2 regions of the Paenibacillus sp. JNU01 genome follow, and region 2 is predicted to be linked to the other one. Evidence: riboswitches for the same ligand, from Rfam matches in the RefSeq annotation. Region 2 holds a riboswitch; the other holds the start of a gene.
What was found. Region 2 has a riboswitch for glycine ahead of sdaAB (L-serine ammonia-lyase, iron-sulfur-dependent subunit beta). Riboswitches for the same ligand answer to the same signal wherever they lie in the genome.

Region 1: another riboswitch for glycine. It lies ahead of gcvT (glycine cleavage system aminomethyltransferase GcvT); the one in region 2 lies ahead of sdaAB (L-serine ammonia-lyase, iron-sulfur-dependent subunit beta).

What each region holds. Positions count from the first base shown of each region.
Region 1 covers NZ_CP169723.1:2,359,787-2,364,218, forward strand. The annotation lists gene NLBNIHML_RS10235 (PTS mannitol transporter subunit IIBC) at 1-1,289, opposite strand, end outside; gene gcvH (glycine cleavage system protein GcvH) at 1,709-2,101, opposite strand; glycine riboswitch at 2,445-2,567, shown strand; glycine riboswitch at 2,571-2,670, shown strand; gene gcvT (glycine cleavage system aminomethyltransferase GcvT) at 2,889-4,025, shown strand; gene gcvPA (aminomethyl-transferring glycine dehydrogenase subunit GcvPA) at 4,022-4,432, shown strand, end outside.
Region 2 covers NZ_CP169723.1:4,532,136-4,536,567, forward strand. The annotation lists gene pstB (phosphate ABC transporter ATP-binding protein PstB) at 1-597, shown strand, start outside; gene NLBNIHML_RS19845 (phosphotransferase enzyme family protein) at 837-1,814, shown strand; glycine riboswitch at 2,168-2,290, shown strand; glycine riboswitch at 2,295-2,429, shown strand; gene sdaAB (L-serine ammonia-lyase, iron-sulfur-dependent subunit beta) at 2,542-3,231, shown strand; gene sdaAA (L-serine ammonia-lyase, iron-sulfur-dependent, subunit alpha) at 3,221-4,198, shown strand; gene NLBNIHML_RS19860 (alpha-glycosidase) at 4,372-4,432, opposite strand, start outside.

The DNA.
Region 1 (4,432 bases), 2.2 Mb from region 2:
ACCGTAACGTCAATCCCCTCTGCCTTCATCTTCTTGCGGAGAATGGAAGCACCCATGGCACTCGACCCCATGCCTGCATCACAGGAGAAGACAATCTTCTTCACATCTGTTTTCACTGTAGAAGAAGCCTTATCTGAAGCTCTGTCTGCTTCACGATGACTAGCTGTAATGCCAGCGTTCGGTACGTTTCCTTGACTCTTCATGTCTTTCATCCGACTGGATGCGGACTCCAAATCTTCGTCCTTTTGTTTACCCGTTTTCAGCAACACTGCTGCAATCAAGAATGAAACGACTGCTGCTACAAGCACCCCTGCGAGCATTGGAAGGTATCCACCTTTTGGTGTTAACAGGAAATACGCGATAATACTACCCGGTGATGGTGCCGAAACAAGTCCTGCTCCGGTGAGCATGAATGTTAATGTACCTGCGACGCCACCCGCGATTGCGGCAAGAATCAGAATCGGTCTCATCAGAATATAAGGGAAGTAGATCTCATGAATTCCCCCGAAGAAATGAATGATAACGGCACCTGGTGCAGAAGATTTGGCCATTCCGCGTCCGAAGAAGCAGTAAGCAAGCAAGATACCAAGTCCCGGACCCGGGTTGGATTCAAGCATGTATAGAACAGATTGTCCTAATTCTCTTGCCTGATCTGTTGCAATTGGTGTTAGAATACCGTGGTTGATTGCATTGTTCAGGAACAACACTTTACCTGGTTCGATAATCAGGTTGACCAGCGGTAGCAAGCCCAGATTCATCAGACCTTGCACACCGGCAGACAATACTTTGCTAATCGCTTCTACAGCTGGCCCAATACCCAGTAGAGCAAAAATCCCCAAGATCCCGCCAATAATACCGGCTGAGAAGTTGTTAACCAGCATTTCAAATCCGGCTTTAACTTTACCTTCAATGGATTTATCGAACTTTTTGATGATCCATGCTGCCAGTGGTCCGGCAATCATGGCACCGAGGAACATCGGAATATCACTACCCACGATGACCCCGATGGTCATAATGGCACCTACGACACCACCACGCTGACCATGCACCATCGTACCCCCGGTGTAACCAATTAACAGTGGGAGCAAATATTTAATCATTGGATCAACTAACTGTGCTAGTGTCTCGTTAGGGAACCAGCCTGTTGGAATGAACATGGCCGTAATTAATCCCCAAGCGATGAACGCTCCCATATTCGGCATGACCATACCACTCAGGAATCGGCCAAAACGTTGCACACCTACCCGTAGCCCACCTTTGGAATTGGACGATTGGTCCAAATTACTCATTGTATTATCCTCCTTGGATCAAGTGATTATGACTTATGAAAGGGGTATCATTTCTCCCCTGCTGTAATCCTAAGCGAGAATGCTCTCCTGTTCAATGAAATGAAAGCGTACTTTCGTCATGAACAATGATGACAACATTAGGTTATGTAATCGTTTTTATTGATGCATAATGGCTAAAACCATTGGTACACAAGGCTTTTCCTGCCTATGACTTTTGTCATTTCCAGCATCATTTTCTAACCTATAGCTTGGTCCAATCAGGTGATTTACATCCCTAATCTGCCTCGATCCCTATTCAAAACCATTCCTGGAAAGCACAAAAAACCTGTGCAAGCATCCGGCTCACACAGGTCGAAACAATATGAAGCTAATTTCATTATTTTATAAAGTATATGTTAATAAGTACAAGTCCGTTGAGCCTATTCTTCCGTATGTTTACGATACGCATCTGCATTCATCAATGTAGACAACGCTGCTGTCAGATCTCCCTCAACACGGATCTCAATCATCCAGCCTTCCTCGTAAGGAGAACTGTTCACAAGTTCAGGCGAGTCCTGCAACGAATCATTCACTGCAATAATTGAACCTGTGACGGGAGAGAACAAGTCCGACACCGTTTTGACCGATTCAATCGTTCCAATGCTGTCTTCTGCTTTTACATTGGATTCAAGGTCAGGCAATTCCACAAACACAATGTCACCCAGCTGATGCTGCGCGAACTCGGTAATGCCAATACGTACAGTATCCTCCCCTACGGTTTGCACCCATTCGTGCTCTTCACTGTACAGGAAATCACTTTTCAATTCGCTCATCGATATCCGCCTCGCTTTTCATTAATGAGTGCATGCGTTCTTTGACCTTAACCTTTTTCCCAGAACATAGCGTATGATATTTCGGATTCAAATGTCAAGATACCTCACAATTTATTTGATAACGGCCTCTCCAAACCGTAACCTAAATACACTCTTTCTACATATACTGGTGAAAACTAGAATAGTAAGCGCAGTCTTTTTAAATACACGAACAATATCATTTAAAATATAATAAATATTCGGTTTTGATTCAATATCAATGATATCGTTCTTGACATCAGTAGTGGATTCACGTTTTAATGAGGAGAGTAAATGTGTTTAATGGACTATGTTATACCCGCGGATGAATGTAAAGGGAGAGATTACCCGTGACACCCGATTCGGGATGTACATGAGGTAACGCCGAAGGAGTAAACCACCGATAAGCGGGGGTGAATCTCTCAGGCAAAAGGACTTTTACGGGACGCAACTCTGGAGAGCATCTATTCGCCCTGTACGGGCGTTATGATCACCCAAGGGGAAACCTGTTGTAAATACAGCGGGGTAACTCTCAGGTACAAGGGACAGAGCCTTAGAATACAGCGTGCTACTTGGCATGCCGATTCTTTGGCCTGTCCTTTTCCTTTTTCCCAAAAAAACGAAAAACAGGATTTCAATCGGCGCTGCCATAGTTGCCTTACCATACTTATCTACGAATGACTTCTAGCTGAAAAATTAAAAAATACCCTGGTTCATTGATCCACGATTGCATATTCGGCCGTTTGACGGCCCATGACGAGGTGATTTGATGTCCGATTTGCTTAGAACACCACTCTTTCCCCTGTATCAGCAATACGAAGGCGTACGGTGCATTGATTTTGGAGGCTGGGAGCTTCCGGTGCAATTCAGCGGAATCCAGAAAGAACATGAAGCGGTGCGTGAGCGTGCTGGACTGTTTGATGTATCCCATATGGGCGAATTCACTGTACAGGGTGAGCAGGCTGAAGTTTTTTTGCAACAAATGACAACCAATGATGTAACCACGCTGGTTCCCGGTCAAGCCCAGTACACCCTGATGTGTTATCCAGATGGTGGTGTGGTGGATGATCTGCTCGTGTATAAGCTGGAAGATCAGCATTATATGCTCGTCGTTAACGCCTCCAATATCGACAAGGACTGGGCGTGGCTGCAAGAGCACTTGATCCCTGGCGTAAACATGACCAACGATTCGGAGCAGACGGCGCTACTCGCCCTGCAAGGTCCACTGGCTGTGGATATTATCGGAAAAGTTACCGAAACGGATGTATCCACGATTGAACCGTTTCGTTTTGTGCAGGATGCCGAAGTCTGTGGAGTAAAATTGCTGTTGTCCCGTACCGGTTATACCGGTGAAGATGGCTTTGAACTATATGTTCCTGCGGATCAGGCCGCTATGGTCTGGAATGGATTAATGCAGGCTGGAGAAGAGCACGGGCTGGTTCCCGCTGGACTTGGTGCAAGGGATACGCTGCGTTTTGAAGCCAAGCTGCCTCTGTATGGGCAGGAATTATCTGCAACGATCTCTCCGCTAGAAGCTGGCGTTGGTATGTTTGTGAAACTGAATGCTGGACCTTTTATCGGACACGAAGCCTTGTTACAGCAAAAAAATGACGGGCCCGCCCGTAAACTGGTCGGCATCGAAGTGCTGGAGCGCGGTATTCCTCGCCCCCACTATCCGATTTACGCCGAAGGCGTACAGATCGGTGAAGTGACAACAGGCACGCAATCACCTACATTGAAGCGTAATCTGGGGCTTGCCCTCATCGACAGCAAATACGCTGCGCTGGGAACCCCGCTTGAGATTGAGATCCGAGGGAAGAAACTGAAAGCCGAGGTCGTAAAGACCCCTTTTCATAAACGGACACGTACGTCAAAGACACTTACTCAAGGAGCTGATCAATCATGAGCAAGCACCGCTACATTCCCATGACAGAACAGGATCAGAGTGCCATGCTCGCAACCATCGGTGTGGATACGCTGGAGGAACTGTTTCAGGACATTCCTCAGGAGATTCGTTATCAGGGCGAGCTGCCCGTATCCTCCAAACTTGATGAATATGCGCTGACACGGCACATGTCCAAACAAGCTGGTGCCAACGCCAATTTCGAAACACACGCCAGCTTCCTCGGCGCAGGCATATACGATCATCATGTTCCTTCCGTCATCAATCATGTCATTTCACGTTCCGAGTTCTACACTGCCTACACACCTTATCAGCCTGAGATCAGTCAAGGTGAACTACAGGCCATTTTCGAATTTCAATCCTACATTTGTGAATTAACCAGTATGGCTGTAGCCAATGCCAGTATGTAT
Region 2 (4,432 bases):
AACGACGAGATCGCCGGTTCCCGCACAGAGGGACATATCTGGATGGATGGTAACGATCTGAATGAGCCTGGAACCGATGTAATCAAGCTTCGCCAGAAGATTGGCATGGTGTGGCAGAAGCCGAATCCTTTTCATAAGTCCATCTACAACAATATCGCGTTTGGCCCCCGCTACCGTGGTACGAAGAGTAAGAAGGCACTGGATGAGATTGTGGAAAAAAGCTTGCGTCGTGCTGCGCTTTGGGACGAAGTGAAAGACAGACTGAATGAATCAGCCTTGTCTCTCTCAGGTGGACAACAGCAGCGGTTATGTATCGCCCGCGCCTTGTCTGTTGATCCGCAGATTCTGCTGCTCGATGAGCCTGCATCTGCACTAGACCCGGTATCCACGGGTAAAGTTGAAGAATTGATTACCGAGCTCAAGAAGGAGCTGCGGATTGTTATTGTTACCCATAACATGCAGCAGGCAGCACGTATTTCGGATTATACAGCTTACTTCTATCTGGGCAGCATGATTGAGCACGGGGATACAGAGCATATTTTCACGAACCCGGACAATCGTCTGACGCAAGAATACATTATGGGGCGTTTCGGATAATTGGATCATGGAGTGGAGTGTCACATAGAGCAACAGACAGAGAGATGAAGAAATAAATAGAGACAGAAGCACAATGCCTGGACGTTTGTTCGGGGGTTGTGCTTTTTATTTTATAATTACAGTGGGATTTTCTGTATGCAGGATCAACATTATGCTACGATATTTAGTACGAAGATAGCGTTTACATAAATTTAAAGGAGATGTTGATAATCACTACGGATCAGAGGTCTTACGACCATGTGGCAGCACAGGTCATACAGAATTATGCGATTGAAAAACCTGTCGTTTCCTATATTCGTCATAACGAGAATCTGACGTATCATGTCGTTGATGAAGCAAGCGGGCAGAAGTATCTGCTCCGTATCCATCAAGCAGCATATGCAAGTATGTCAGGCATTCAGCACACGCCTTCTGCATTGGAGGCAGAGATGGACCTGCTTCATGAGTTAAATGCAACAACAGCATTACGCGTCCAACATCCGGTACGCAATGTATCGGGAGATTGGGTCACGTTATGGACAATTGAAGAAGGTAAAGAAATCTGCTGTACAGTACTGGAGTGGATTGAGGGCAGGGACATCCAACAGGGAGAACGCCTGACAACAGAGCAGATATATGATCTTGGTGCTCAGCTGCAGATGCTTCATCAATATGGACGTGTGGAGAATCAGACAGATCGAACTAAGGTACGCCCGGCATATGGTAATGTCCATGAGAATTTGGTCATGCTAGGGCAGCTGGAAGAGGGGGTCCGATTGGGAATTTTTACAACGGAAGACTTCGATCTGCTTCGGGAGACGTTTGAGAACATTAACGAGCAGTTAGGAGCGTACCCTCTCGATGAAAAGACCTGGGGCGTTATTCATGGAGATATTACTCGCAATAATCTGCTGATCACGAATCAGGGGATGTCCATGATTGATTTTTGTCTACACGGTTATGGTTATTATCTTTTTGATGCCGGAGGGGCAGCGCTTATGTTCAATCGGGAGGAACGTGACGTATTCTTATCTGGATACACAAAACAGATCGCACCACTGACGGATCGAGATATCCGTTTAATGGAAGGGTTCATGCTGATCTTTACACTTGGTTATTATGCTTTTCAGATGGCGAACGAGTCTAGGCACGAATGGATGAAAGATCGCATGCCGAAGTTATGCAGCAAGTATTGCAGACCTTATGTACAGAACGAGAGTATCTTCTACGAACTGTGAATTATAATTCAGATGTGCAGATCCGGAAGGGCTATGAACAGGTAGTTCAAAAATTATGGTTGCCTGAATACCCGAACAGTTTCGTGGATAATATCATAAATAGTAGTAAGCGCTTTATGAATTGAAGGGAAATGAAATAATCTGTTTAAAAAGTTTATTTTACCGAATTAATGTGATGAAAGCTGACAAAATATTCTGGTTTTCATCGAATCAATCGAAAATGAAGGAAATACATCCAAAGAAATCGTTAAGTTTGTTGACACTGATCTTCCGGTCGATTAATCTTAATGAAGAAGAATGAACGATTTCCATTACTGTTCTGACATACGCTCAGAATGGTTCCATACAGCGGATGATAACGAGCGGGAGAGACCTGAGTTAGCCGAGCAATGGCTAGTGTTCAGGCACCGAAGGAGCAAGCTGCTGCGCACCCGGCCCAGTGGTTAATCTCTCAGGTAAATGTACCATCGTTGGACGCAACTCTGGAGAGTGCGCGAACTGCGCCACCCAAGGGGTATATGATCAGTCAGTCTGGTGACTTGTCTGCAATTGCAGGGCATGCACCCTGTCGTGAGACACTGCTGATCGTGAAACTCTCAGGTATCGAGGACAGAGAGAGGGCCTGTGGCCTTCTTCTGTCCTTTTTTGATGTCATCATTCAGTAATAAAGGAACATTATGGCATGGGATCTGGATGGAAATGACGAATACAATTGGAGGGTTATAAGGTGCGATTTAAAGATGTTTTCTCAATTATTGGTCCGTCGATGACGGGGCCTTCAAGTTCACATACAGCTGGAGCAGCAAGACTGGGAAGAATTGCGCGTCAGTGGCTAGGTTGTACGCCTGAACGTGCCCGGCTGACGCTCTACGGTTCATTCGCTGATACGTATCAGGGCCACGGAACTGATCTGGCGCTGATCGGCGGTCTGCTGGATTATGTTACAGACGATCCGCGTATCCCGGATGCGGAGCAATACGCAGAGGAAGCGGGTATGGAGGTTGAGTTTTATACAAGCGGTCTGCCTGCTCCTCATCCCAATACGGTCAAAATTGAGTTGTGGCATGAAGGGCGTACATGTTCCTTAATCGGTGCTTCTATTGGTGGTGGTAGTGTGTCGGTGCATGCGATGAATGATTTTCGTGTCCAGATTAGTGGTGAGTTTCCGACACTCGTGCTGCGACATGCAGACAAGGCAGGGGTGCTTGCCTCGGTAACGTCCACGATCAGTTCATCTGGGGTTAACATCGGGTATATGCAGGTGGATCGGAAAGCCCGTGATGGCGAAGCACTTACTGCGATGGAGATGGACGGCGTGCCGAATCCTGATATGCTCAAGCGTCTAAAAGAGCTGGATCATGTACTGGACATTCGTGTCATCGATTTGAAGAGAGGAGTTGATTCGGATGCGATTTAAACATTTACATGAACTGAATACGATCTGTACAGCGGAATCCAAAACGATTGCTCAATTGATGATCGAGGAGCAGGTTCAGGAGACCAATACACCGGAAGCGGATGTTGTGAAACAGATGTCTGAATATTATCAGGTGATGAAGGAAGCAGTGCGTAAAGGGTTAACGGAAGATACCACATCACGTAGTGGATTAACGGGTGGAGACGGTAAAAAAATGGCCGAGTACATTCGCAAAGGTGAGACTTGCTCAGGAGATGCTTCCGCACTTGCCATGGCGTATGCCCTGTGTGTATCTGAAGTGAATGCCTCTATGGGCCGGATTGTGGCAACACCTACAGCCGGTTCCTGCGGCATCATCCCTGGTGTTTTTATCAGCTCACAGGAGCGATTTGGCTGGACGGACGAACATTTGGTGAATGGGTTGTTCTGCGCGGGAGCGATTGGTTATGTTATTGCCAACAATTCATTTATCTCTGGTGCAGAAGGTGGCTGTCAGGCAGAAGTGGGTTCCGCGATCGGCATGGCTGCGGGTGCCATGGTTGAACTGCGTGGAGGTACACCGGAACAGGTCGTTCATGCCGTTGGTCTAGCGTTAAAAAATACACTGGGCCTGATCTGCGATCCGGTCGCAGGTCTCGTTGAAATTCCATGCATCGTACGTAACGGACTGGGTGCCGTTACGGCGCTGGCTGCGGCCGACATGGCATTGGCCGGAGTGCGTAGTGCTATTCCGTCAGATGAAGTCATCGACGTGATGCTGGAAGTAGGCAGTGCGATGCCGAGCCGCCACCGGGAGACAGCCCAAGGCGGGTTGGCTCAGACACCAACGGGTCGCAAAATGATGCAGAAGCTGGCTAAACCGAAGGCCAAGCGTGCAGAGCCTGAGACGGAGTCGAAGCCAGCGGATGCTGACACAACTACAAGTGGGGCGGATACTGTTCAAGCGGAAACGGACCCTCAGGTTTAATCTGAACGGGGGTCACCGAGGAATAACCAGTGACATGATGATGTATAACGGCGATATAAAAACAAGCGTCCGCGAACCCGAATTCGGGTTCTGCAGGACGCTTGTTTAATGCCGCCAAATGATGTGAAGCTAGGCTACTTATAAGTGACTTCAGATATATTTGTATTATGAATCTAGTCCTGGCTTACAGCCGTACTCAGTACGGCATATCCATACGCGGGCAATTCAATGGCA